One region of the Halomonas sp. RT37 genome, then DNA from elsewhere that is predicted to be linked to it. Evidence: predicted binding sites of a transcription regulator. Region 1 holds the regulator's gene; the other holds the start of a gene.
The links. Region 1 encodes FNR, which switches genes on or off when oxygen is low (the NO sensors DNR and NnrR bind a similar motif). Its sites were predicted from a motif close to TTGATNTANATCAA; they were not measured.

Region 1 (11,957 bases):
CGCACCCTTCAGAAACTGGGCGTGCCTTACACCGACGAGCAGATCGCCAACGCCACCAGCGAGGTCCGCGGTGAGCGTGAAATCACCGCCCTGGTCGCCTACCTGCAGCAGCTTGGCACGGTGTTGCCCAGCTCGGCGAAGAGCCCGTAACCATGGATATCGGAACCTTTCGCGGCATCTTGACCGGCATCCTGCTGATCGCCTTCCTGGGCCTGGTGGCCTGGGCCTACTCGAGCCGCCGCAAGCGCGAGTTCGATCAGGCGGCGCAGCTGCCGTTCGCCGACGACGACGAACAACCGAATCGTGACCGCACGGCCGAGCGACAGGCCGATTCCCGAGAGGACAGGGGAGAGAAGAACACATGAATACGCTTTGGGGTGATGCCCTCTCAGGCTTCTGGAGTGCCTGGATCATCGTCATCACGCTCGGCACCATCGGCTTTGCGTTCTGGCTTCTGTGGGCCAACCGCAAGACCGACAAGCGCCCTGACGCCGACGGCACCGTCGAGACCACCGGCCACACCGCCGACGGTATCGACGAATACGACAACCCGCTGCCTCGCTGGTGGTTTCAGCTTTACGTTGCCACGGTGATCTTCTCCCTGGGCTATCTGGTGCTGTATCCGGGCCTCGGCAACTTCGCCGGTGTGCTGGGCTGGAGCCAGGAAGGTCAGTGGGAGGAAGAGGTCGCCCAGGCCGAAGAGCGCTTTGCACCGATCTTCGAGAAGTACCAGCAGGTACCCATCCCGGAACTCGCCCAGGACGGTGACGCCATGCAGGTGGCCGAGCGCATCTTCCTCAACAACTGCGCCATCTGCCACGGTTCCAACGCCAAGGGCGGCTACGGCTTCCCCAATCTGACCGACGACGACTGGCTCTACGGCGGCGAGCCCGAGCACATCGTCACCACCATCAACAACGGACGCAATGGCCTGATGCCGTCATGGCAGCAGCTCGGCGCGGACAATATCGAGAACCTGACCCAGCATGTGCTGTCGCTGTCCGGCCAGGCCGAGGACGCCGAACGTGCCGAAAAAGGCGGCGCCGTCTTCACCTCGGTATGTGCCGCCTGCCATATGCCTGACGGTACCGGCAACCAGGCGCTGGGCGCGCCCAATCTGACCGACGACAGCTGGCTGTACCAGGCACCGGGCCAGAGCCTGGCCGACTCCGTGCGTCAGACGCTGCGCAACGGCCGCAATGGCCATATGCCGGCGCAGGCCGCCTACATCGGCGAGGAGCGGGTCCACCTGGTCGCCGCCTATGTCTATGGTCTGAGCCAGAATCAAGACCAGAAGAGTCAGTAGTGACCCCAGCGGGATCGCTCCCGCGGCGAGTGCGGCGCTTGGCCGCACTCGCCACCCACCTACCCGTCAATCGCTAGACTGGGGCTTCGGCCCCATCGACGCGATGTGAGTCTGCCATGAGCGACAAGATCCCTGCCCACGACGTCACCGACCCTGCGGTGTCGCACCATTCCCCCGACAGCCAGAGCATGTACGAGAGCCGCCGGCACATCTACGTACGCGAGATCAAAGGCGTGTTCCAGCGTGTCCGTCGGGTCGCCAACTGGGCGCTGATGCTCGGTTTTCTGCTGCTGCCCTGGATTCCCTGGGGTGATCGACCGGCGGTCTGGTTTGATCTGCCGGGGCGCGAATTTCATATCTTCGCCGCCACCTTCTACCCCCAGGAATTCGTGCTGCTGTCCTGGCTTTTGATCATCTGCGCCTTCGGCCTGTTCTTCATCACCGTCTTTGCCGGTCGAGTATGGTGCGGCTACACCTGCCCCCAGAGCGTCTGGACCTTCCTGTTCATCTGGGTCGAGCACCGTATCGAGGGGCCGCGCAATCGTCGCATCAAGCTCGACAAACGCTCCTGGGACGCCGACAAGGCCTGGCGCAAGAGTGCCAAGCACGCCATCTGGCTGATCATCTCGGCGGCCACCGGCATCACCTTTGTCGGTTACTTCACCCCGATCGGTGGCCTAATGACGGACCTTGCCACCCTCTCGGCCAGCGGCTGGTCCTATTTCTGGGTCGGCTTCTTTATCGTCTTCACCTACCTGAACGCCGGTTGGCTGCGCGAGCAGGTCTGCCTGTACATGTGCCCCTACGCCCGCTTCCAGTCGGTGATGTTCGATCGCGACACCCTGATCGTGTCCTACGACTACCACCGCGGGGAGCCTCGCGGCCCGCGCAAGCGCAACGCCGACCCGGCAGAGCAGGGCCTTGGCCACTGCATCGACTGCGACCTCTGTGTTCAGGTCTGCCCGACCGGCATCGACATCCGCGACGGTCTGCAGTACCAGTGCATCACCTGCGCCGCCTGCATCGACGCCTGCGACAGCGTCATGGACAAGATGGGCTACCCCCGTGGCCTGGTGCGTTACACTACCGAGCACGCCCTCGACGGCAACAAGACCCACCTGTTGAGACCACGCCTGATCGGCTACCTGGTCGCCCTGGTGGTGATGATCGGCCTGTTCGTCTGGACCATCGCCGACCGCACACCGCTGGATGTGGATGTGGAGCGCGATCGCGCTCGGCTCTACCAGACACTGACCGATGGACGCATCGCCAACTCCTACGCCATGACCGTGCGTAACCTCGACAACCGCCCTCATCGCTACGTGATCGAGGTAGCCGGCATCGAGGGTCTCGAGAGCGACACCACCGCCATCGAGGTTCCCGCCAACCAGTCCCGCCAACTGGTGATGACCTTGAGCGTGAATCCTGATCAGATGGAACAACGCAGTGCCGATATCAGCGTTCGCGTCCTCGCCGAGGACGATCCGTCCGTGGCCATCGAACGTGAAAGCCGCTTTATAGGAGTTACCCCCTGATGTCCCTGTCCGATCCCCAGGTGCCGCCCTGGTACAAGCAGTTCTGGCCCTGGTTCCTGATCGCCCTGCTGCTGTCGTCGGTCACCTTCAGCATGGTCTACCTGGCCTTCTCGATCCGCTACTTCGACGGTTCGGTGCCGGACGATTACTACAAGGAAGGTCTGGCCATCAACGTCCAGCTCGAAAAGCAGCAACGTGCCGAGGCGCTGGGGCTGGCGGCCGAGCTGCGCATCGACGCCACCACCGGCGACGTGGTGGTAACGCTCGATGGCGACGAACGCCCAGAGCGGCTGGATCTGGCGCTGAAGTTCCCCACCGATGGCGCCCGCGACCGGGCACTGGTGCTGACCCACACCCGTGCAGGCCACTATGTCGGCACCCTCGAGCGCAATCTGCGCTATCGCTGGTACCTTCAGCTGCAGCCCCACGCAGAAGGCGCGTCAGGACAGCCTGAATGGCGCCTGACCGGCGAGGCAGAGTTCCCGCGGGAGACCTCCGTGCGCCTGACACCGGGACTCTGATGGCGGCCTCGTGCTACCACTGTGGCGCCCCGGTGGAGGCCACAGCACCCTGGTCGATCACCCTGGATGGCCAGCGCCATCCGCTGTGCTGCCCGGGCTGCGAGGCGGTGGCCCAGGCCATCGTCGGCGGCGGCCTGGACAGCTACTATCGCTTTCGCACCGCCCTGCCGGAGCGCCCATCGCCGACACCCGCCGACGAGGCCCGCTATCAGGTATTCGACGATCCGGGCCTGCAGGATCGTTTCGTGCGTCAGGATGGCGACACCAAGGTAGCGACCCTGGCGGTGGATGGCATCACCTGCGCCGCCTGCGCCTGGCTGATCGAACACCGCCTGAATGCCCTCGACGGCCTGGAGAGCTGCGCTGTCAATCTTTCCCAGCATCGCCTTCAGGTGCGCTGGGATCCCGAACGCCTGTCGCTGTCGCGCCTGCTGGCCGAGATGGCCGCCATCGGCTATCCCTCCCAGCCCTACGAGCCGGACCAGGCTCAGCAGCGGCTCAAGCAACAGTCGCGCCAGATGATAAGACGCCTGATCGTGGCGGCCGTCGGCATGATGCAGGTGCTGATGTTTTCCATCCCGCACTACGTCGACGGCGGTGATCTCAGTAGCGAGTTCGAGCGTCTGTTTGCCTGGCTATCGCTGGCGCTGACCACTCCGGTGGTACTGTACTCGGCCCAACCCTTCTTCGTCGGCGCCCTGCGCGATCTGCGAACCCGCGTGCTGGGCATGGATGTGCCGGTGGCCCTGGCCATCGGTGGGGCCTTCGTCGCCAGCACCTGGTCGGTCGTGAGCGACTCCGGTGATCGCTACTTCGACTCGGTCAGCATGTTCACCTTCTTCCTGCTGTTCGGACGCTACCTGGAGTCTCGCGCCCGTACCCACTACGGCCGTAGCGGCAATGCCATGGCCAGCGCGCTGCCGAGTGCCGCGGTGCGCCTCGACGAGCATGGCGATGAACGCGTCATCCCCGCCAGTCGGCTGGTCCCGGGTGACCGGGTTCGGGTCAGCCCCGGCGCCCAGATCCCCGCGGACGGCAACCTGACCTCGGGCCTGGCCCAGATCGACGAGTCGCTGCTGACCGGCGAATCGCTGCCCTGCCTGCGTCGCCAGGGAGATACCGTGCACGCAGGTACCCTGTGCATGGACAGCCCGATCGAAGTGATGGTCACCCGCGTCGGCGACGACACCCGCGCCGCCGGCATTCTCGATCTCACCGACCGTGCCTTCGCCCATCGTCCACGTATCGCCCGCCTGGCCGAGCAGGTGGCCCATCGCTTCGTGTTGAACCTGCTGGTCATCACCGCCCTGGTGGCGCTGGTCTGGAGCCTGATCGATCCTAGCCGCAGCCTGTGGATCACCCTGTCGGTACTGGTGGTGACCTGCCCCTGCGCCCTGGCGCTGGCGACCCCCACAGCCCTGACCGTGGCCCACGGCCGGCTGAGACGTGCCGGGGTACTGGTGACCCGAGCCGATGCGCTGGAGACCCTGGCCTGCCTCGATCGCGTCGTCTTCGACAAGACCGGCACCCTGACCCGGGGTCGCATGCAACTCGCCGAACACCGGCCGCTGAGCGACGCCGAAGGAAGCGCCAACAATGGCGAGATGGACCCTGCCACCAAGCGCCGGCATCTGGCCCTGGCGGCGGCACTGGAGACCGGCTCGGAGCACCCCATCGCCCGTGCCTTCGCTGCCTGGCGCGACGCCAGCTGCCAGGCCAGCGAACTGCGCAATCACCCGGGTCAGGGCGTGGAAGGCGTGATCGACGGCCGGCGCTGGCGACTGGGCCAGCCGCGTTTTGCCTGCCTGGGCCAACCCGCTACTGAGCTCCCTGGCGCAGGGCTTTGGCTGCTGCTGGCCTGCGAAGGCAAGCCCCAGGCCTGGTTCAAGCTCGACGATCAGCCCCGTGACGACGCCGCCGAGACCCTCGCCGCCCTCGCCCAGCGGGGGCTTGCCATCGAGATCCTGTCGGGCGACCGCGCCGTCAACGTTGGCCAGCTGGCCCGCACGCTGGGCGTCGATCAGTGGCGTGGCGAGGCCTCCCCCGAGGACAAGCTCGGGCACTTGAAGGCGCGGCAGGCGCAGGGCGAAAAGGTGGCCATGGTCGGTGATGGCATCAATGACGTGCCGGTACTGGCGGGCGCCGACCTTGCCCTCGCCATGGCCGGGGCCAGCGACCTCACCCGCACCCGCGCCGATCTGGTATTGCTGGGCGAACCGCTCACGGGTATCGTCGAAGCCATCGAGGTGGCCCGCCAGACCCGTCGCATCATTCGCCAGAATCTGTCCTGGTCGGTGCTCTACAATGTCGTGGCGCTGCCCGCAGCGGCTCTGGGCTTCGTGCCCCCATGGCTTGCCGCCATCGGCATGTCACTCAGCTCGTTGCTGGTCATCGGCAATGCCCTGCGTCTGCGGCGCGGACGCACCAGGCCGACCGCGACGCCTTCACCCGTCACCGCAAGCCCCGGCCCATGAGCATCCTTTACCTGTTGATACCCTTGTCGTTGATCCTGCTGGGCCTGGCGGTCTGGGCCTTCTTCTGGGCGGTGCGCAACGACCAGTTCGAGGACCTCGAAGGCCCCGCCTATCGCATCCTGTTCGAGGATGAGGACGACACTCGCGGTGCCGATGACGGCGCTTCCTCTTCCGAAACGCCTGCGCAGACATCCGAGCGTGATCCATCGTCCAGAGGGCCTGAGTGAACCCTACCGGCCTGGAACTGCCCCCCATGATGGCGGCCTTCGTGTTTGGCCTGCTCGGCGGTGCACACTGTATTGGCATGTGCGGCGGTATCATGAGCGCCCTGACCTTTGCCATCCCCCCCAGCATGCGTCAACCTTGGCGGGTGAGCACACTTGTGCTCGGCTACAATGTAGGTCGTATCACTAGCTACTGTGTGGCGGGCGCTCTGGTTGCCACCCTGGGTTCGGTGATCGGCCTTTCGCCGACCCTGCGTGGCCTGATGCAGATCGTCGCCAGCCTGATGTTGATCCTGATGGCGCTTTACATTGCCGATCTATGGAAAGGCCTGCGTCACGTCGAGGCACTGGGACGTCACCTCTGGAGGTACCTGGAACCCGCAGGCAGACGCCTGTTGCCGGTGGTGCGTCTGCCCCAGGCGGTGGCGCTGGGCGCCATCTGGGGCTGGCTGCCCTGTGGCCTGGTGTACTCGATGCTGGCCTGGAGCCTGGCACGGGCCGAGCCCCTCGAGGGCGCACTGCTAATGGCGAGCTTCGGTCTTGGCACGCTTCCGGCGCTGGTGGTGACGGGCCTCGCCGCCAGACAAATGCAGGCCCTGCTGGCGCATCGGGCAACACGCCTTGTCGCCGCTGGCATGATCATCGCCTTTGCCGTCTGGCAACTTTGGACTGGGCTGCATCAATGACGCATCCTACCTCTAAGTTATTAATCCTAAAGAGGTAGACGCCACTTTTAGCTGATCTGAGGGTGTAGAATAGTGCCATCAACGTGCTGTACGGGCGACGTCTGTTCTCCCCATGGCCCAGTCAATATCGATCCCAGATCCACAGGAGCTGCGAATGAGTCCTACGGCCCAAGATCGGCGGCGTCCCATGCTGCATGAGACTCGCTGTGAGTCCTGCAGCCTGAGTTCCTTGTGCCTTCCGCTGTCGCTGGAGACCGCCGACCTCGAGCGCTTCGATTCCATCATCCGTCGTCACCCGCCGATCAAGAAAGGCACACGATTGGTCGAGCAGGGAGATCGCTTCACCAGCGTCTTCGCGGTCCGATCGGGGAGTCTCAAGCAGATCACCACCGAAGGCAGCGGCGAAGCTCAGTTGACCAACTTCTTCCTGCCCAGTGAACTGGTTGGCCTGGATGGCATCGACGACGGCCGCTATCCCGGCAGCGTGGTGGCGCTGGAGACCACCACGGTGTGCGAGATTCCCTTCGACCGCCTCGATGCGCTGACCCAGACCCTACCGGAGCTGCGTGCCCAGCTGTTTCGCACCCTGAGCAAGGAGCTGCGAGAAGACCGCCGGATGATGCAGCTGCTGTCACGCAAGACCGCCGATCAGCGCCTGGCCTGCTTCTTCCTCGGCTTGTCGGACCGCTTCCGCCGCCGCGGCTATTCACCGTTCAGCTTCCGCCTGTCCATGTCCCGCGCCGACATCGGCAATCACCTGGGGCTGGCGGTGGAAACGGTCAGCCGTATCCTCGGGCGTTTCCAGCAGCAGGATCTGGTGGCGGTATCGGGACGTGAGGTCAATATCCTCGACCTGACCGCGCTGTCGACCCTGGCCGACACCGAAGTTACCTGAGCGGGCCTGGCGGCAGTGTGCCGGGCTTGGCCGGCAGGGCCCGGTATCCAGGATCTGGAAAGCAAAGCGTAATAGATGGCGTGTGACAAGAAAGAGGCCGCATCCGGAGATGCGGCCTCTTTCGCTGTCATGGCATCATGCACATTCGCTGCTGGCGAGATCAGCCGGCATCCACCACGTCGATGCGCCGGGCCTGGCGTTCGGCCTGTACGGCCTCCAGCCCCTCGAAGTCGAACAGTTGCCGATCCGCCAGCTGCGACGGCGCCACATTGGTCACCGCCTTGAACATGCTCTCGAGGCGCCCGGGATGCTTGACCTCCCACTCGGCCAGCATCTCCTTGACCACCTGGCGCTGCAGGTTGGGCTGGGAACCACACAGGTTGCACGGGATGATCGGGAACTCCATCGCCTCGCTGTAGGCCTGGATATCGGCCTCGCGGCAGTACGCCAGCGGACGGATGACGATGTTCTTGCCGTCGTCGGAGAGCAGCTTGGGCGGCATCGCCTTGAGGCTGCCACCGAAGAACATGTTCAGAAACAGCGTCTCGAGAATGTCCTCGCGGTGGTGGCCCAGAGCGATCTTGGTCGCCCCGATCTCCTCGGCGAAGCCATAGAGAGAGCCGCGCCGCAGGCGTGAGCAGAGCGCGCAGGTGGTCTTGCCCTCCGGCGTCTTCTCCTTCACCACCGAATAGGTGTCGCGCTCGAGGATGTGGTAGTCCACGCCGATGCTGTCCAGATAGTTCGGCAGCACATGCTCCGGAAAGCCCGGCTGCTTCTGATCCAGATTCACCGCCACCAGCGAGAAGTTGACCGGCGCGTTGCGCTGAAGGCTGCGCAGGATCTCGAGCATGGTGTAGCTGTCCTTGCCACCAGACAGACACACCATGATCTTGTCGCCTTCCTGGATCATGCCGTAGTCGATGATGGCGTTGCCGGCCTGGCGGCGCAGGCGCTTCTGCAGCTTGTTGAATTCACGCCGTGCCTTGGCCTGAACTTGGGCTTCCGTCTGATCGCCACCCGCAGCAGGGTCGGCCGGGCTGACGCCGGCATCGATCGAGAGATGGTCATCCTCGGGGGTACGGGGATCGAACAGGGTGGCGGAGGCGGACTGTGGCGACATGGGAGCGGGACATCACGGCTGAAAATGAAAGAGGCGCCAGTCTACCATCCGGACGCTTTAGTGGCGAAGAGGTCAGCGACCGCTTACCCCGACGAGGACAATACGGCAGGGGCTTTTCGTCGGCGGCACATCGGAAACCGCCAAGGACGACACCGCCGTAGTGGCGCTCTTGCGCGTCGTGGCCTGGTCTGGCCTGGCAAGTCGAAGAACGCAAGTGCCTGTCAGCCAGGCCCTAGGCGCTGTCCGAAAAGTCGACGAGCGAAGGTTAGACAAGGCAAAAATCGGTGAGAAAGCGCAGTTTACGGGGTGTAAATGAGCATTTTGACCGGGCTGGCGCACCAGCCGATTTTTAACGCCGTATTACCGAGCGCAGGCACTTTTCAGACAAGCCCTAGACGACGTTCAGCGCCAGCAGATAGCGCACCACCACGCCCAGCAACAGCAGCAGGATGCCGGCACGTTGCCAGCCAAACTCGCGCACGGTCAGGGTCAGGCGCTTCTCCCAGAACTTGACCATGCCCCACAGGTCCCGGGTACGGCGATAGTACTGGAGGTAGGCCACCAGCACCGAGACCAGGCCCAGCGCCAGCAGCGTGGGCTCGAGAAGGGTCAACATGGCGTGCAGACTCATGACAGGATCTCCTTGCAGGTGAATGGTTGCCGGTGCGGGCGGCACCGGGTCAGCGCGGATGACGGCACCGGGTCAGCGCGATGGCGCCGTGAGTGCCCCGCTCTCCAGGCGCAGATGCATCAGCGCCGTGGTGACGGCGTCGCCCAGGGCCGTATGGCGTCCCATGATCGGGACTCCAAGTCGCTCTGCCAATTGTTCAAAGGTCGGCTGCACCTCGATTTCCGGGTGACTTCGGCGCAGCCGCTTGCGGTACTGCTGGGCCACGTCGATGGTGGCGTTGGGCAGCGAGAAGCCAAACTCCGCCTTCAGGTAGCGATCCAGCATGGCCAGGTCGAAGTCGATACACCAGCCGACCAATGGGCGATTGCCGATAAATTCCAGCAGCGTCGTCAAGGCCTCGCGTACCTCGAGGCCGCCTTCCAGGTCGACCCCTCGCAGGCGATGGATGCAGATGGAGTCACCACTCAGACTGGCAGGACGCGCGAGCCGCAGGTCCAGCGACTCGCTGGTCAAGACGCGATCGTCACGGATGCGCACCGCAGCGATGGACACCAGCTCCGCATGACGGGTATCCAGACCGGTGGTTTCGCAGTCCAGGGACACCAGCTCATCGCCGGTATAGGGATTGAACAGCCAGGCGAAATCGCCATCGGCCTGCCGACGCCTGTCGGCCACACGCCTGATCGCTCTCAGCATCGGGTACTCTCCCAAGCGAAACCATTGACGCCAAGGCAGCTTGCCCTGGGGGGCTGCCTCGACACTCATGCATACTCCAGGTGATAGCGGTGGGACAGGCTGGCCTTGAACTCCTTGACCAGATGCAGCGCCTCGCGCAGCAGGTCCCGCTCCAGCGAATTGAGCGACTGAACCACCACTCTGTCCGGGGCGTCCGTGGCCCGGGCATCGTCGCGCCGGTAGGCCAGCTGCGCCCGAAGCCGCAGCTCACAGAACAGCGACAACGCCTCGCCGAGATCCTCCGCCACCACCCGCTCGATGCGCCCGAGTGACGCCAGCGCCGCCAGCCGGTCGTGGGTCGAGGTCTCGCGCAGCCCGCACTCCAGTGCCATGGTGCGAACACCATGGACGATAGGAAAGATGCCACCCTTCTTGATGTCGACGCCGTGCTCGGGCTTCTTCAGCGTTCCAAACAGGGTCAAGGGCGTCGAGAACCGCAACACCCCCCTCGCCAGATGGGTCAGCAACAGTTCATTGCCCCGTGTTTCTTCGATCAGCACGTCGTGGAGTCGGTCCACCAGGGCAAAGTCACCGGCCACCCCCGAGGCGTCGGCAAGCACTGCCAGACGCATCAGGCTTTCTCCGTCGGGTTCGCTGACCCAGCGACGAATGCGCGCGCGCCACTGCGCAAGGGTGCCGACCCACTGGGGGTTGGAGACCATGATGTTGCCCGGGCAGCGCGGATAGCCCAGATCGTCGAGCACGCTGGTGAACCGCGCGGTATCTGCGCTGAGCTCGTCCCACTGCTGGTCATCGGCCAGGATCAGCGCATTGTCCTGGTCGGTCTTCAGGATCTGCTCGCCGCGCCCTTCGCTGCCGAGCACCAGCAGACAGGCGCGCTCGCGCTGAGGGGCCGGCATCGAGAAGTGCCAGGCCTTGCTGATGATGCGCCCATTGAGCGCCGACAGCATGCCCATGGCGAAGCGCATGCGTACCCCCTGGGCCATCAGCGCCTCGACCAGCTCCGGCGCACGCTGACTTGCTTCGCTGAGCGAGGCCAGGGTCGTCGCCTGCTCGACCTGCAGGCTGACCACGTAGCTGCGGCTGGAAAAGAAGCTGAGCACATCGGTCAGCTCCACGACACCGATCAGCCGCTGGCCCTGAAGCACCACCACCCTGGCCACCTTGTGGCGGGTCATCTCGATCAGTGCCTCGAACAGGTACTGGCTTTCGTTCACCGTCACCAGCGACAGATGAGCGATGCCACCGACCTCGGCATTACCGTCGCACCCCTCCAGCACCAGGGCCTCGAGCAGGTCGGTCTTGGTCAGCATGCCAGGACCATCGGGCGTCTCGACCAGCAGGCTGTCGGCGCCCTTGTCCTTGAGGGTCAGCACGGCGTCGCGAATGCATGTCGTCGAGCCGACCTTGAGCGGTTCACGCATGCACTCGTTCACCCGGGCGAGCATGAATCCGGCCAGGGTGACCCCGCCCTCGGCGCGACGTTCGGCCAGCAAGCGCGTCTTGCTGATCAGGCGCTGGTGAAAGTAGTCCGAGAAGGCGGCGTTGTTCTCGCACAGCGACAGAAACAAGGTGTGCGGCATCAGGTAACACAGGCTTTCTTCTTCGGCGACGAAGCGGTAACGGCTCTGGCCGTTGATCACGCTGATGGCACCGAACAGATCGCCCCCTGTGTAGTGGCCGATGCGCCCCCCGGCGGGGCCCTCGGCCGGGTCCAGTTCGGCGACTTCGCCCTTGTGGATCACAAAGACGAACTCGCCGGACTGCCCTGCATCGAGGATCACGTCATCCCGCCCGTAGTAGGCGATATCCAGCCCGCCCAGGACCCGCTCGCGCTCGGCCTCGTCGAGCAATGAAAACGGTGGATGA
Region 2 (11,957 bases), 960 kb from region 1:
CTGGGCCTCGATGCCGAGCCAGCCGCGGATGACCCGGCCGTGGGTGACCAGCTCGTCGAGGATGCTGCGGGCCAGGTTGGCCGGGATCGCGAAACCGATACCCTGGGAGCCCCCCGAGCGGGAGAAGATGGCGGTGTTGATGCCGACCAGGGCGCCGTCGGGGTTGATCAGGGCGCCGCCGGAGTTGCCCGGGTTGATCGCCGCATCGGTCTGGATGAAGTCCTCATAGGCGTTGAGTCCCAGATGGCTGCGACCGGTGGCGCTGATGATGCCCATGGTCACCGTCTGGCCGACCCCGAAGGGGTTGCCGATGGCCAGCGAAACGTCGCCCACCGCGACCTTGCGCGAGTCGGTCAGCTCGATCACCGGCAGGTCGCCGAGATCGATCTTGAGTACCGCCAGGTCGCTTTCGGGATCGGTGCCGATGACCCGGGCCAGGGTCTCGCGGCCGTCGCGCAGCGCCACCTGGACCTGGTCGGCGCCGCTGATGACGTGGTGGTTGGTCAGCACGTAGCCGTCCTCGCTGACGATGACGCCGGAGCCAAGGCTCGAAAGCATGCGTTGGCGCGACGGCACGTCATTGTTGCCGAAGAACTGGCGGAAGAAGGGGTCTGACATCAGCGGGTGGGTTTCCCGTTCCACGACCCGCGAGGAGTAGACGTTGACCACCGCGGGCGCGGCCTTCTCCACCGCCTCGGCGTAGCTCACGGGGCCGCCACGGCGGTCCAGCGGCGCAGCCTCCTTGACCTCGGGGGCAGGACGTTGCGGTGCCTGCTGCTCGGTGGTTGTCGCTGGTGGCGTGGCGGGAACTACCGTCAGGCTGTCACCGCTCGGTGACGGTAGTCTGCCGAGCCGTTCGGGGAAGGCATTGATCAGCACGATGGCGAGCAGAATGCCGATGAAGACCGGCCAGATATAGGTCGAGAGGGTGCGTCGCATGCGGCGATGATCCTTGGCGCTTGGCAGTGAGGCGGTCGCGGGCCGGCGGGGCGGTGCGTACAATGTGCGCCATTGTAGCATCGCCAACCTGATGCTTGTTTGGAGCTATTTCAGGAGATCTCATGATAGACCGCGACGAACTGGTATCGGCCTGCGAGCAGCTGCTGGAGGCCCGGCGCTTCAAGGACTACACCGAGAACGGGCTGCAGGTGGAGGGCGCACGCACGGTCACCCGTGTGCTCTCCGGCGTCACCGCCTGTCAGGCGCTGCTTGACGAGGCGGTGCGCTGGCAGGCCGATCTGGTGCTGGTGCACCACGGCTACTTCTGGAAGAACGAGCCGGTGGCGGTTACCGGCATGAAGCGCCGGCGGCTGTCGACTCTGCTGGCCAACGACATCAACCTGCTGGCCTACCACCTGCCATTGGACGCCCATCCCGAGCTTGGCAACAATGCGACCCTGGCGCAGCGCCTGGGGTGGACGGTGGAGGGAACGCTGGACGCGCCCATGGGCGAAGGGCTTCTGTGGCACGGTCGGCTGGAAAGGCCAATGGGCGTTGCCGAGCTGGCTGCCCAGGTAGGAGCGTCGCTGGCACGCGAGCCGTTGGTGATCGAGGCGCCTGGTACCGACGCGGTGAGTCGAATCGCCTGGTGTACCGGCGGCGCTCAGGACATGATCATCCCGGCCGCCGAGGCCGGTGCCGAGGTGTTCGTTTCGGGCGAGATATCCGAGCGCACAACCCACCTGGCGCGGGAGATGGGGATCCACTATCTGGCAGCGGGTCATCACGCCACCGAGCGCTACGGCGTCCAGGCGTTGGGGGAATGGCTGGCGCAGCGCTTTGGTGTCGAGCACCGCTTCGTCGACATCGACAACCCTGCCTGAGCAGCAAGCGCCATCGACCGCTTGTGTCGCTGCCAACGCCAGAGCCCGCACCAGTGTGCGGGCTCTGTCATGGCGGGGTGGTCAGTAACGTGGCGGGCGCGGTTCTGCGTTCTGGTCGTCATTGGCCTGGCGCAGACCGAAGTCCTCTGACAGGGTGCCGCGGTTGCCGTCGGCGTAGTCCCGCGGAATGGCGATATCATCGCTGGTCTCGCCGGGTTCGCTGGGCGGTGTCACCTCGCCGCCGATGGCCTTGCTGCCAAGCTGGCGCGCCGACTCGTGAAGTTGGCGCTGCAGGGTGAGGGCGTCATCGCAGACCTGCCGGGCCAGGTCGTCCATCTGTTGCAGGTGGTCGTCGACACCGTCTTTCCACTCGGTCAGCTGGCGTTCCCGTTCGGTCAGCTTGAGGCGCAGCCTTTGGGCACTGCGTGCGCCGCCGTTGAGCAGGTGGTAGCCCAGTGCGCCGAGTCCAATTCCGGCCACCAGGCAAGCCGCCGCCAGGATCATGTTGAAGTTGCTTGGTTCCACGTAGTTCTCCCTGAGCTCTTTCGGACGACCCGCGGCCGCCGCCGGCCTGGCCGACGGCCCATTATAGAGGCGTTGGCTCATAAAGGGTCAATGGCCTGGGGCCTCCCTTGTCGTGCTGGCGTGATGCGCTGTTGCCGGTCGCGGCCTGGGACCTGCCATTCCTGTGTGGTCTGCGTATAATGCGGCTCCGAACTTGTTGACAGTCAGGACGCTACATGAGCTCTTCCCCGTCGAGCAGTGGTCGGCCAGAAACTCCGCTGGAACGCTACCGGCGCGACCTCCAACGTGATGATTTCACGGAGGATGCCGCCCAGGCCAATGCCGTGGCGCATCTGCAGCGACTGTATGACGAGCTGGTGGCAGCGCCCAAGGCCAAGGCGCCGGCGGCGGCGCGCGACGGCTGGGCGTCGAAGGTGAAGGGCCTGTTCGGGCGCAAGGAGGAAGAGCAGGAGCCGGCGCTGCCAGCCATCTCCGGGCTCTATTTCTGGGGCGGCGTCGGTCGTGGCAAGACCTACCTGGTCGACACCTTCTACGAAGCGCTGCCGTTTCCCCAGAAGATGCGCACCCATTTCCATCGCTTCATGCAGCGTGTCCACAACGAGCTGGATCACTGCAAGGGCGAGAAGAACCCGCTCCGGCTGATCGCCGGCAAGTTTGCCGAGGAGGCGAGGGTGATCTGTTTTGACGAATTCTTCGTCAAGGACATCACCGATGCCATGATTCTGGCCAATCTGCTCGAGGCGTTGTTCGAGCGCGGTGTGGTGCTGGTCGCCACCTCCAACATCGTGCCGGACGATCTGTACAAGGATGGCCTGCAGCGCTCTCGCTTTCTGCCGGCCATCGATCTGCTCAAGCGCCACTGTGAGGTGGTCAACGTCGATTCCGGCGTCGACTATCGACTGCGGGCGCTGGAGCGCGCCGAGATCTTCCATTCGCCGCTGGACGAGGCGGCGGATCAGGAGCTCGAGCGCAGCTTTCGCGAGATCGCCGGTCAGGCGGGGGAAGAGCAGGTGCCGGTGGAGATCAACCATCGCATCCTCAAGGCGCGTCGACTGCACGAGGACGTGGTCTGGTTCGACTTTCTCGAGCTGTGCGACGGGCCGCGCAGTCAGAACGACTACATCGAGCTGGCTCGCGAGTTCCACACGGTCCTGGTGTCCTGTGTGCGGCGCATGGACGCCGCCACCGACGATCAGGCCAGGCGCTTCATCAACATGGTCGACGAGTTCTACGACCGTGGCGTCAAGCTGTTGATGTCCGCCGAAGCGCCGGCAGAGGCGCTCTATGAGGGTGGCAAGCTGGAGTTCGAGTTCGAGCGCACTCTGTCCAGGCTTCAGGAGATGCAGTCCCGGGAGTACCTGGCGCTGCCCCACAAGCCTTGAGCCGACGGTGATTGCGTGTGTCCGAGGGGGTGACGGCACGCTTTCGCTCATGTAGAATGCGCGCTCGCTCGACCGTTGTGGCGGCATCGTCCGGATTTCCGGGTGCCGCGCAACCAAGAAAAATAGGGATGATCTCTTCGCGGCGTGGTCTCGCTGAACACCTGTCGGGTGTCCAGAACACGACGAAAGGGATCCAACACATCGAATTGGTGATTTCATCCATGAAGACGTTCAGTGCTAAGCCGCAGTCCGTCCAGCGCGACTGGTATGTCGTCGATGCCGCGGACAAGACGCTCGGTCGTCTGGCTACCGAAATTGCTCGCCGCCTGCGTGGCAAGCATAAGCCGGAATACACTCCTCACGTTGATACCGGCGACTACATCGTCGTGATCAATGCCGAGAAGGTTAAGGTCACCGGCAACAAGGCCAGCGACAAGATGTACCATCGTCACACCGGTTACCCGGGTGGCCTGCGTTCCATGACCTTCAGCCAGCTGATCGACCACGCTCCCGAGCGTGTCATCGAAGGTGCCGTCAAGGGCATGCTGCCGAAGGGTCCGCTGGGCCGTGCCATGCACGCCAAGCTCAAGGTCTACGCCGGTTCCGAACATCCGCACGCTGCCCAGCAGCCGCAAGAACTGAACATCTGAGGGGATCTTCGCCATGACACAGCAGTATTACGGTACCGGGCGCCGCAAGACCTCAACCGCGCGCGTCTTCCTCAAGCCGGGCACCGGCAAGATCACCGTCAACAGCCGTGACCTGAACGAATACTTCGGTCGCGTGACTGGCCGCATGGTGGTTCGCCAGCCGCTGGAACTGACCGAGACCCTCGGCCAGTTCGACGTCTATGTCACCGTCAAGGGTGGCGGCGGCAGCGCCCAGGCCGGCGCCATTCGTCACGGCATCACCCGTGCCCTGATGCAGTACAACGAGGACTTCCGTCAGCCGCTGCGTGCTGCCGGCTACGTCACTCGTGACGCACGTGAAGTCGAGCGTAAGAAGGTCGGTCTGCGCAAGGCGCGTCGTCGCCCGCAGTTCTCCAAGCGTTAATCACCCACGCTTGCCGATCAACAACGCCCGGGCCATTGGCCCGGGCGTTGTCGTGTCCGGGGTTCGAAAAATTGTGTGCTGTAGTGCTCTGGTGGTGGGGATCATCGGGTCGCCTGGCGGCGCTTGTTTCCCTCGTTAATCTGTCATCGTCTATGCCTTTTGAGCCGCCCTGTCCCTCAAGGCGAACAGGCACAGTGGTATAAAGTTGTTCCACGTCAATTGTCTGGGGCTTGCGCAGGGGGTCTGGGTCAGCCGGCTTCTTGTGCCGGTGGGGGGGATTTCCTAACATACAATCCACTTGTATCCGTGGTCACGGACATTCAAGGGGCCGTGAAAACAACAACGGATAAAGTCTGATGGGAGAAACCAGATCATGGCAGACAACGGCGTGAACAAAGGGCGACGCCGTTTCCTCGTAGGGGCGACCTCCGTAGTTGGAGCAGTCGGCGCCGTCGGGGTAGCGGTACCCTTTGTGGCTTCCTGGCAGCCTAGTGCCAGGGCTCGGGCGGCGGGTGCGCCCGTTCAGGCGGATATTTCGAAGCTCGAACCCGGGCAGCGAATGACCGTCGAGTGGCGGGGCCGTCCTGTATGGGTCATCAATCGCACGCCGGAGATGATCGAACGTACCGAGGCGTTGACCGACGAGGTGCTGGCAGACCCGGATTCCGCCAAGCCGATGCAGCCGGACTATGCCGGCGGTTCGCTGCGCTCCATTCGGCCCGAGATCGGTGTGCTGGTCGGCATCTGTACGCATCTGGGCTGTTCACCGCTGTTCAAGCCCGAGCCCAACGCCGAAGGCGTCGGTGTCGATGACTGGCCCGGTGGCTTCTTCTGCCCGTGCCATGGTTCGCGCTTCGACCTGGCGGGCAGGGTGTTTCGCAATGTGCCCGCTCCGGTGAACCTGGAAGTTCCACCCTACTACTTTGTCAACGAGTCGGTCATCGTGGTCGGCGAAGACGGGGAGGGCGCATAATGGCGAATCCCAACAAGGCCAAGGCCGAACGCGGTTTCATGCGCTGGGTCGATGATCGCTTCCCCGCCACCCAGATGTGGCAGGAGCATCTGTCCGAGTACTACGCGCCCAAGAACTTCAACTTCTGGTACTTCTTCGGCTCCCTGGCGCTGCTGGTGCTGGTCAATCAGATCCTCACCGGTGTCTGGCTGACCATGAGCTTCAACCCCAGCGCGGAGGGTGCCTTCGCCTCCGTCGAGTACATCATGCGTGATGTCGAGTACGGCTGGCTGATCCGCTACATGCACTCCACCGGCGCCTCGGCGTTCTTCCTGGTGGTCTACCTGCACATGTTCCGCGGCCTGCTCTATGGCTCCTACAAGGCGCCGCGTGAGCTGGTGTGGATCTTCGGCATGGCGATCTACCTGGCGCTGATGGCCGAAGCCTTCATGGGCTATCTGCTGCCCTGGGGACAGATGTCCTACTGGGGTGCCCAGGTCATCATCTCGCTGTTCTCCGCTATCCCGAGTATCGGTCCCGACCTGGCCCAGTGGGTGCGCGGTGACTATCTGATCTCCGGGATCACGCTGAACCGCTTCTTTGCCCTGCACGTGGTGGCGCTGCCTATCGTGATCCTGGCGCTGGTGGTGTTGCACATCATTGCCTTGCACGAGGTGGGGTCCAACAATCCCGATGGCATCGATATCAAGGCCAAGAAGGACGAGACCGGCAAGCCGCTGGACGGCATTCCCTTCCATCCCTACTACACGGTGAAGGATATCGTCGGAGTGGCGGTGTTCCTGTTCGTGTTCTGTGCGGTGATCTTCTACTTCCCGGAAGGCGGCGGCTACTTCCTCGAGAAGCCCAACTTCGAACCGGCCAACCCGCTGAAGACGCCGGATCATATCGCCCCGGTGTGGTACTTCACGCCCTTCTACGCGATCCTGCGCGCCATCACCTTCTCGCTGTTTGGGCTGGACGCCAAGTTCCTCGGGGTTATCTTCATGGGGGCAGCCATTGCGGTGCTGTTCGTGCTGCCCTGGCTCGACCGCTCTCCGGTGCGCTCCATGCGCTACAAGGGCTGGATCTCCAAGGTGATGCTGGTGCTGTTCGCGATCAGCTTTGTCATCCTTGGGGTGCTCGGGGTGCTGCCGCCGACCGGCGCCAGGACACTGCTGGCCCAGATCTGCACCGTGATCTACTTCGCCTTCTTCGTGTTGATGCCCATCTATACGCGGCTGGAGAAGACCAAACCCGTTCCTGAAAGGGTGACTGGCTAATGAAAAAGCAACTGTTCGCACTGCTCTTCGCGCTGGTCCCGCTTTGCTCCTTCGCCGCGGGCGGCGAGGGGGTGCACCTGCGCAGCATGTCGCCGGATCTGGAGAATCAGGCCTCGTTGCAGAACGGGATGAAGCTCTACGTCAACTACTGCATGGGCTGTCATTCCCTGGAGTACCAGCGTTTCTCCCGCGCGGCCGAGGATCTGGGGATGCCCCAGGATCTGGTCGAGGACAATCTGATCTTCTCGCCGGAACTGGGGTACAACGACCAGATGCACAAGGCGATGAGTGCCGAGGATGCCGAGGTATGGTTCGGCAAGGCGCCGCCGGATCTGACCCTGGAGGCCAGACTGCGCGGCACCGACTGGATCTACAGCTATCTGCTGAGCTTCTATCGTGACAGCGAGCGTGCCACCGGGGTCAACAATGTGGTGTTCCCGGCGGTGGGCATGCCCAACGTGCTTGAGCCGCTGCAGGGGGTGCAGGAGAAGGTCTGTGCAGCCTCCGACCATGCGGTCGGTGACGCCGAACTCGATCCGCTGACCGGCAAGTACCAGTCCTGCGAGACCCTGCAGGTGACGTCGCCGGGCAGCATGGAGCCCAAGGAGTTCGAGCAGGCGGTGTATGATCTGACCAACTTCCTGGCCTACGTGGGCGAGCCGTCCAAGCTGCATGCCCAGGCGCTGGGACCGAAGGTGCTGATCTTCATCCTGCTGTTTGGCATCATCGCCTACTTCCTCAAGCGCGAGTACTGGCGAGACATTCACTGACCGATTGGTCCACCATGGCGGGCGCGGGGTCGATGACCACGCGCCCGTTGCCTTTTCTGGTATCATCGTTGCGCCCGGGCGGACCCGCTGCGGGAGCAAAGATGTGCCCCTGATGCCCCCCCGAGAAGGGGGTTGTCGTGTTATCATCCCGGCTTGAACTGATGCGAGGATTGTTTCATGGGTGTAGTGGCCAAGCGGTCGTCGATGATCTTCTACTCCGGTGGCGAGGACCATTTCAGCCATCGTGTGCGGATCGTGCTGGCTGAGAAGGGCGTGGCCGTGGATATTGTCGAGGTGACCGACGACAAGCATCCCGAGGAGTTGGCGGACCTGAACCCTTACAACAGCGTCCCCACGCTGTTGGATCGTGACCTGGTGCTCTACGAGTCCAAGGTCATGATGGAGTATCTGGACGAGCGTTTCCCGCACCCGCCGTTGCTGCCGGTCTATCCTGTCGCGCGTGCCCAGAGCCGACTGTGGATGCATCGTATCGAGCGCGAGTGGTGCCCGATGGTCGATCGCATCCTGTCCGGCAGCAAGAAGGAAGCCGACAAGGCGCGCAAGGAGCTGCGTGAAAGCCTGATCGGTATCTCGCCGATCTTCGAGGACATGCCCTTCTTCATGAGCGAGGAGTTCACCCTGGTGGACTGCTGCCTTGCGCCGATCCTGTGGCGTCTTCCTGCGCTCAATATCGAGCTGCCCGAGAAGCAGGTACGGCCGCTGATGGGCTACATGGAGCGCGTGTTCGCCCGTGATGGCTTCCGTGCTGCGCTGTCCGAGGCCGAGCGCGAAATTCGTCCCTGATGTTTTGCTTGAACGGAATGCCTGAGCCGTGTGTGTCCGGTCGCCACCGGAGTCGCCCGAGTTCCCATTCGCCAACCAAGAGGGCCATATCATGAAGTCGAGCCGTCCCTACCTGGCCAGGGCGCTGTACGAGTGGCTGCTGGATAATGAATTGACGCCGTATATCGTCGTCGATGCGGAGTACGAGAACGTCGAGGTTCCCAGGCAGTTCGTGCAGAACGGCCAGATCGTGCTGAACCTTGGCCCTACCGCCGTGCGTGATCTGGACATGGGCAACGACGTGATTCGTTTCTCGGCGCGCTTCAGTGGCAAGTCGGAGTTGCTGTTTGTACCGCTGCCTGCACTGATTGCCCTGTACGCCCGCGAGAACGGCGTCGGCATGGTCTTTGGTCACGAGCCTGAGCTTCCCGTCGAAGAGGCCAACGACGTCGATGCGCCGGCCCTGGAGAGCGTCAAGGATTCGTCAGAGGAGGAGTCTCCTGCCGCTTCCGATGAGGATGCAGGCGGTGAGTCCGATGGCGGCGATGGCGTGGATGAAGGTGTCGAGAGGTCCAAGCCGCCTCGCAAGGGGCGTCCGTCACTCAGGGTGATCAAGTAAGGCCATCGGGCGCATCGCGCTCTAAAGGTGGTCGTCGGCGAGCTGTCGTCGGCTTGATCTGCTGGAAAAGCGTGACCTCTTCACAAGCGGGACCTCTTCACAAGCGTGATCTCATAAAAAGCGGCGAGCCCTCAGGCTCGCCGCTTTTTTGTGCATCTTTTGCGCTTGAGGGGCGTGCCTTCTTGCGAGGGCACGCCTGTCGCCATCAGTCGATGTAGTCGAATACCTTGACGATACGCTCCATGCCGCCGGCGTTGGATACCACATTGACCGCACGGTCGGCCTCGGCGTGGGTCACCAGGCCCATCAGGTAGACGGTAGCGTTCTCGGTGACCACGGTGATGCGGCCGGAGTCGACCTGATCGCTGGTGGCGAGGGCGGTACGTGCCTTGGTGTCCAGCCAGGCGTCGTTGAGGCGCTGACTGGTGGGCAGGTTGGCCGCCACGCTGAGTTCATTGTGGACCCGGCGAACGTTGCGCACCTGGCTGACGATCTCTTCGGCGCGCTGCTTGAGCTCTTCGCTGGGGACCTGGCCGGTCAGCAGTACCACGCCGTTGTAGCTGTCGACGTTGATCCTGGCGTCCTTCAGGCGTGCATCGACGCGTCCCAGGTTGTGGGCGGCCTTGGTCTCGATGCTCTCGTCCTCGACGGTCGCGCCCAGGGTGCGCTCGCCGTAATCCTCGTCGATGGTGCCGGGGTTGGTCACCGAGGTTACGGTGGTGCAGCCGGCCAGCAGGGCGGACAGCAGCAGGGCGGTCATCAGGGGGCGTGTCGAACGGGAATCGCGTTGCGTCATGTTATTCACTCGCACCAAAGAGTTGTTCGTCGATAAGGTCACACAGGCAGTGGATCACCAGCAGGTGAACCTCCTGAATACGGGCTGTGGAGGTGGCCGGCACCCGGATCTCGCAATCGTCCTGTCCCAGCAGGGAGGCCATGTTGCCGCCGTCCCGTCCAGTCAGAGCCACCACCGTCATGTCACGGTCATGAGCGGCCTGGATGGCCTGGATGACATTGGCCGAGTTGCCGCTGGTGGAAATCGCCAGCAGCACGTCGCCAGGCTGGCCCAGGGCGCGCACCTGCTTGGAGAACACCTCGTTGTAGCTGTAATCGTTGGCGATGGAGGTCAACGTCGAGGTGTCGGTGGTCAAGGCCAGGGCCGGCAGACTGGGGCGCTCGCGCTCGAAGCGATTGAGCAGTTCGGAGGAGAAGTGCTGGCTGTCGCCGGCGCTGCCGCCGTTGCCACAGGCGAGAATCTTGCCGTCGGTGACCAGGCTCTGGACCATCATCTGGCTCGCGACCTCGATGAACGGTGGAAGCACTTCGCTGGCGTAGGTCTTGGTGTCGATACTGTCGTTGAACTGTCCGAGAATTCGGCTCTGGAAATCCATGCTGCCTTCCTGGTCCATGGGGGCTCGCCGGGAGCCCGCTGTGTCAGTTTGCTTCGAATGCACCGGCGATCCACTGGATGTCGAGGCTCGGTGACGAGCCGGTAACGGCCAGGACATCGAAGCGGCAAGGACATGATAGCCCGTTGCGGTGGAGATAAAAACGCGCCGCCTGGATCAGGCGGCGTTGTTTGGTGATGGTGATTGTTTCTGCAGGATGGCCGTGGCGGATGCTGCGGCGGTGGCGCACTTCGACGAACACCAGGGTCTCGCCGTCGCGCATCACCAGATCGATCTCGCCTCCCTTGGCACGCTGGTTGCGCGAGATCGCTATCAGTCCACGCTGGCACAGCCAGGCCTCGGCGTGACGCTCGATGGCCTGGCCGCGGGCGACGGCGTCTATGGCGTCAGGGCGCCGCATCACCGAGGCCGTCACTGAACACGGGTGCCGGCACGCCGCTGCTGAACTGCGCCCATGGCAGTTCGCGGTAGATGCGGCCATCGCCGGCGGCGCTCAGGGTGCCGGTAGCGCCCTGCATGCGTGAACCCGGCAGGGCCTGGATCTGCGGCATGCGGCGTGCCAGTTCGTAGGCGTCGACGCCCATCGCCATCAGGCGGAAGATGGCTGGCTTGTTCTCGGCCTTGAGCTCTTGATAGGTGTCGTAGAAGGGCAGGGCCTCGGCACCGCCCACGGCGGCGTCGGGAATGTTCCAGGGAATATCGGGGAACTGCACGCCGTCGAGGTCGCGGTCCAGGCGCGACTGAGGGGTGCCTTCGTAGAGGTGTGAGGTGGCGTACACCGGCAGATTGGAGGCCGAATAGTATTCCAGTGTCGGCGGCACCTGGCGGGCGAAGTCCGGCAGGGCCAGCAGGAACAGCATGTCCGGACGCGGGTTGCTGATGGCGCGGCGGGTGCTGTCGGTGGCCGAGGCGCCGGGGTTGTAGCGCACTGCCGTGGCAATATCGCCGCCCAGTTCGCTCCAGGTGTTCCAGAAGGCCTCGCCGACCCGCTGACCCCAGTCGTTGTCGGGTACCAGCATGGAGGCGCTGCGGTGGCCGTCCTGCCAGCCGCGGCGGGCCGCCTGGCGGGCTTCGTCTTCTGCCGACAGGCCGTACTCGTAGAGGTTTTTGGTCTGGTTGGAGGCGGACTGGCCGTAGTTCAGCGCCAGGGTCGGCAGGGGCACCTCGGCGCGGCTTTCGAGACGGGTCACGTCGCTCTTGTCCAGCGGGCCGATGACCACCTGGGCGCCGCTGCTCTGGGCCTGCTGATAGAGTTCATCGAGATTGCCGTTGGAGGCGTCGAAGAAGCTGAGCTGGGCCCCGTTTCCGCCGCCGTTGACCACATTGGCCTGGTGGCTGCGAATTCCCTTTTCGATGGCGTC

Region 2: a site for FNR is predicted at 4,989-5,002, ahead of petA (ubiquinol-cytochrome c reductase iron-sulfur subunit). Genes of this name have one in related genera too.

The regions. Positions count from the first base shown of each region.
Region 1 is NZ_CP098827.1:772,460-784,416, reverse strand. Features, by position in the region: gene ccoO (cytochrome-c oxidase, cbb3-type subunit II) at 1-150, shown strand, start outside; gene NFG58_RS03560 (CcoQ/FixQ family Cbb3-type cytochrome c oxidase assembly chaperone) at 153-365, shown strand; gene ccoP (cytochrome-c oxidase, cbb3-type subunit III) at 362-1,306, shown strand; gene ccoG (cytochrome c oxidase accessory protein CcoG) at 1,423-2,841, shown strand; gene NFG58_RS03545 (FixH family protein) at 2,841-3,362, shown strand; gene NFG58_RS03540 (heavy metal translocating P-type ATPase) at 3,362-5,836, shown strand; gene ccoS (cbb3-type cytochrome oxidase assembly protein CcoS) at 5,833-6,063, shown strand; gene NFG58_RS03530 (sulfite exporter TauE/SafE family protein) at 6,060-6,746, shown strand; gene fnr (fumarate/nitrate reduction transcriptional regulator Fnr) at 6,901-7,641, shown strand; gene ttcA (tRNA 2-thiocytidine(32) synthetase TtcA) at 7,802-8,761, opposite strand; gene NFG58_RS03515 (hypothetical protein) at 9,153-9,392, opposite strand; gene NFG58_RS03510 (3'-5' exonuclease) at 9,465-10,157, opposite strand; gene NFG58_RS03505 (DUF294 nucleotidyltransferase-like domain-containing protein) at 10,154-11,957, opposite strand, start outside.
Region 2 is NZ_CP098827.1:1,734,681-1,746,637, forward strand. Features, by position in the region: gene NFG58_RS07540 (Do family serine endopeptidase) at 1-939, opposite strand, end outside; gene NFG58_RS07545 (Nif3-like dinuclear metal center hexameric protein) at 1,062-1,823, shown strand; gene NFG58_RS07550 (DUF1043 family protein) at 1,905-2,348, opposite strand; gene zapE (cell division protein ZapE) at 2,564-3,730, shown strand; gene rplM (50S ribosomal protein L13) at 3,952-4,380, shown strand; gene rpsI (30S ribosomal protein S9) at 4,394-4,783, shown strand; gene petA (ubiquinol-cytochrome c reductase iron-sulfur subunit) at 5,157-5,756, shown strand; gene NFG58_RS07575 (cytochrome bc complex cytochrome b subunit) at 5,756-7,015, shown strand; gene NFG58_RS07580 (cytochrome c1) at 7,015-7,785, shown strand; gene sspA (stringent starvation protein SspA) at 7,963-8,589, shown strand; gene NFG58_RS07590 (ClpXP protease specificity-enhancing factor) at 8,681-9,187, shown strand; gene NFG58_RS07595 (BON domain-containing protein) at 9,393-9,983, opposite strand; gene NFG58_RS07600 (phosphoheptose isomerase) at 9,985-10,578, opposite strand; gene NFG58_RS07605 (YraN family protein) at 10,622-10,996, opposite strand; gene NFG58_RS07610 (penicillin-binding protein activator) at 10,983-11,957, opposite strand, start outside.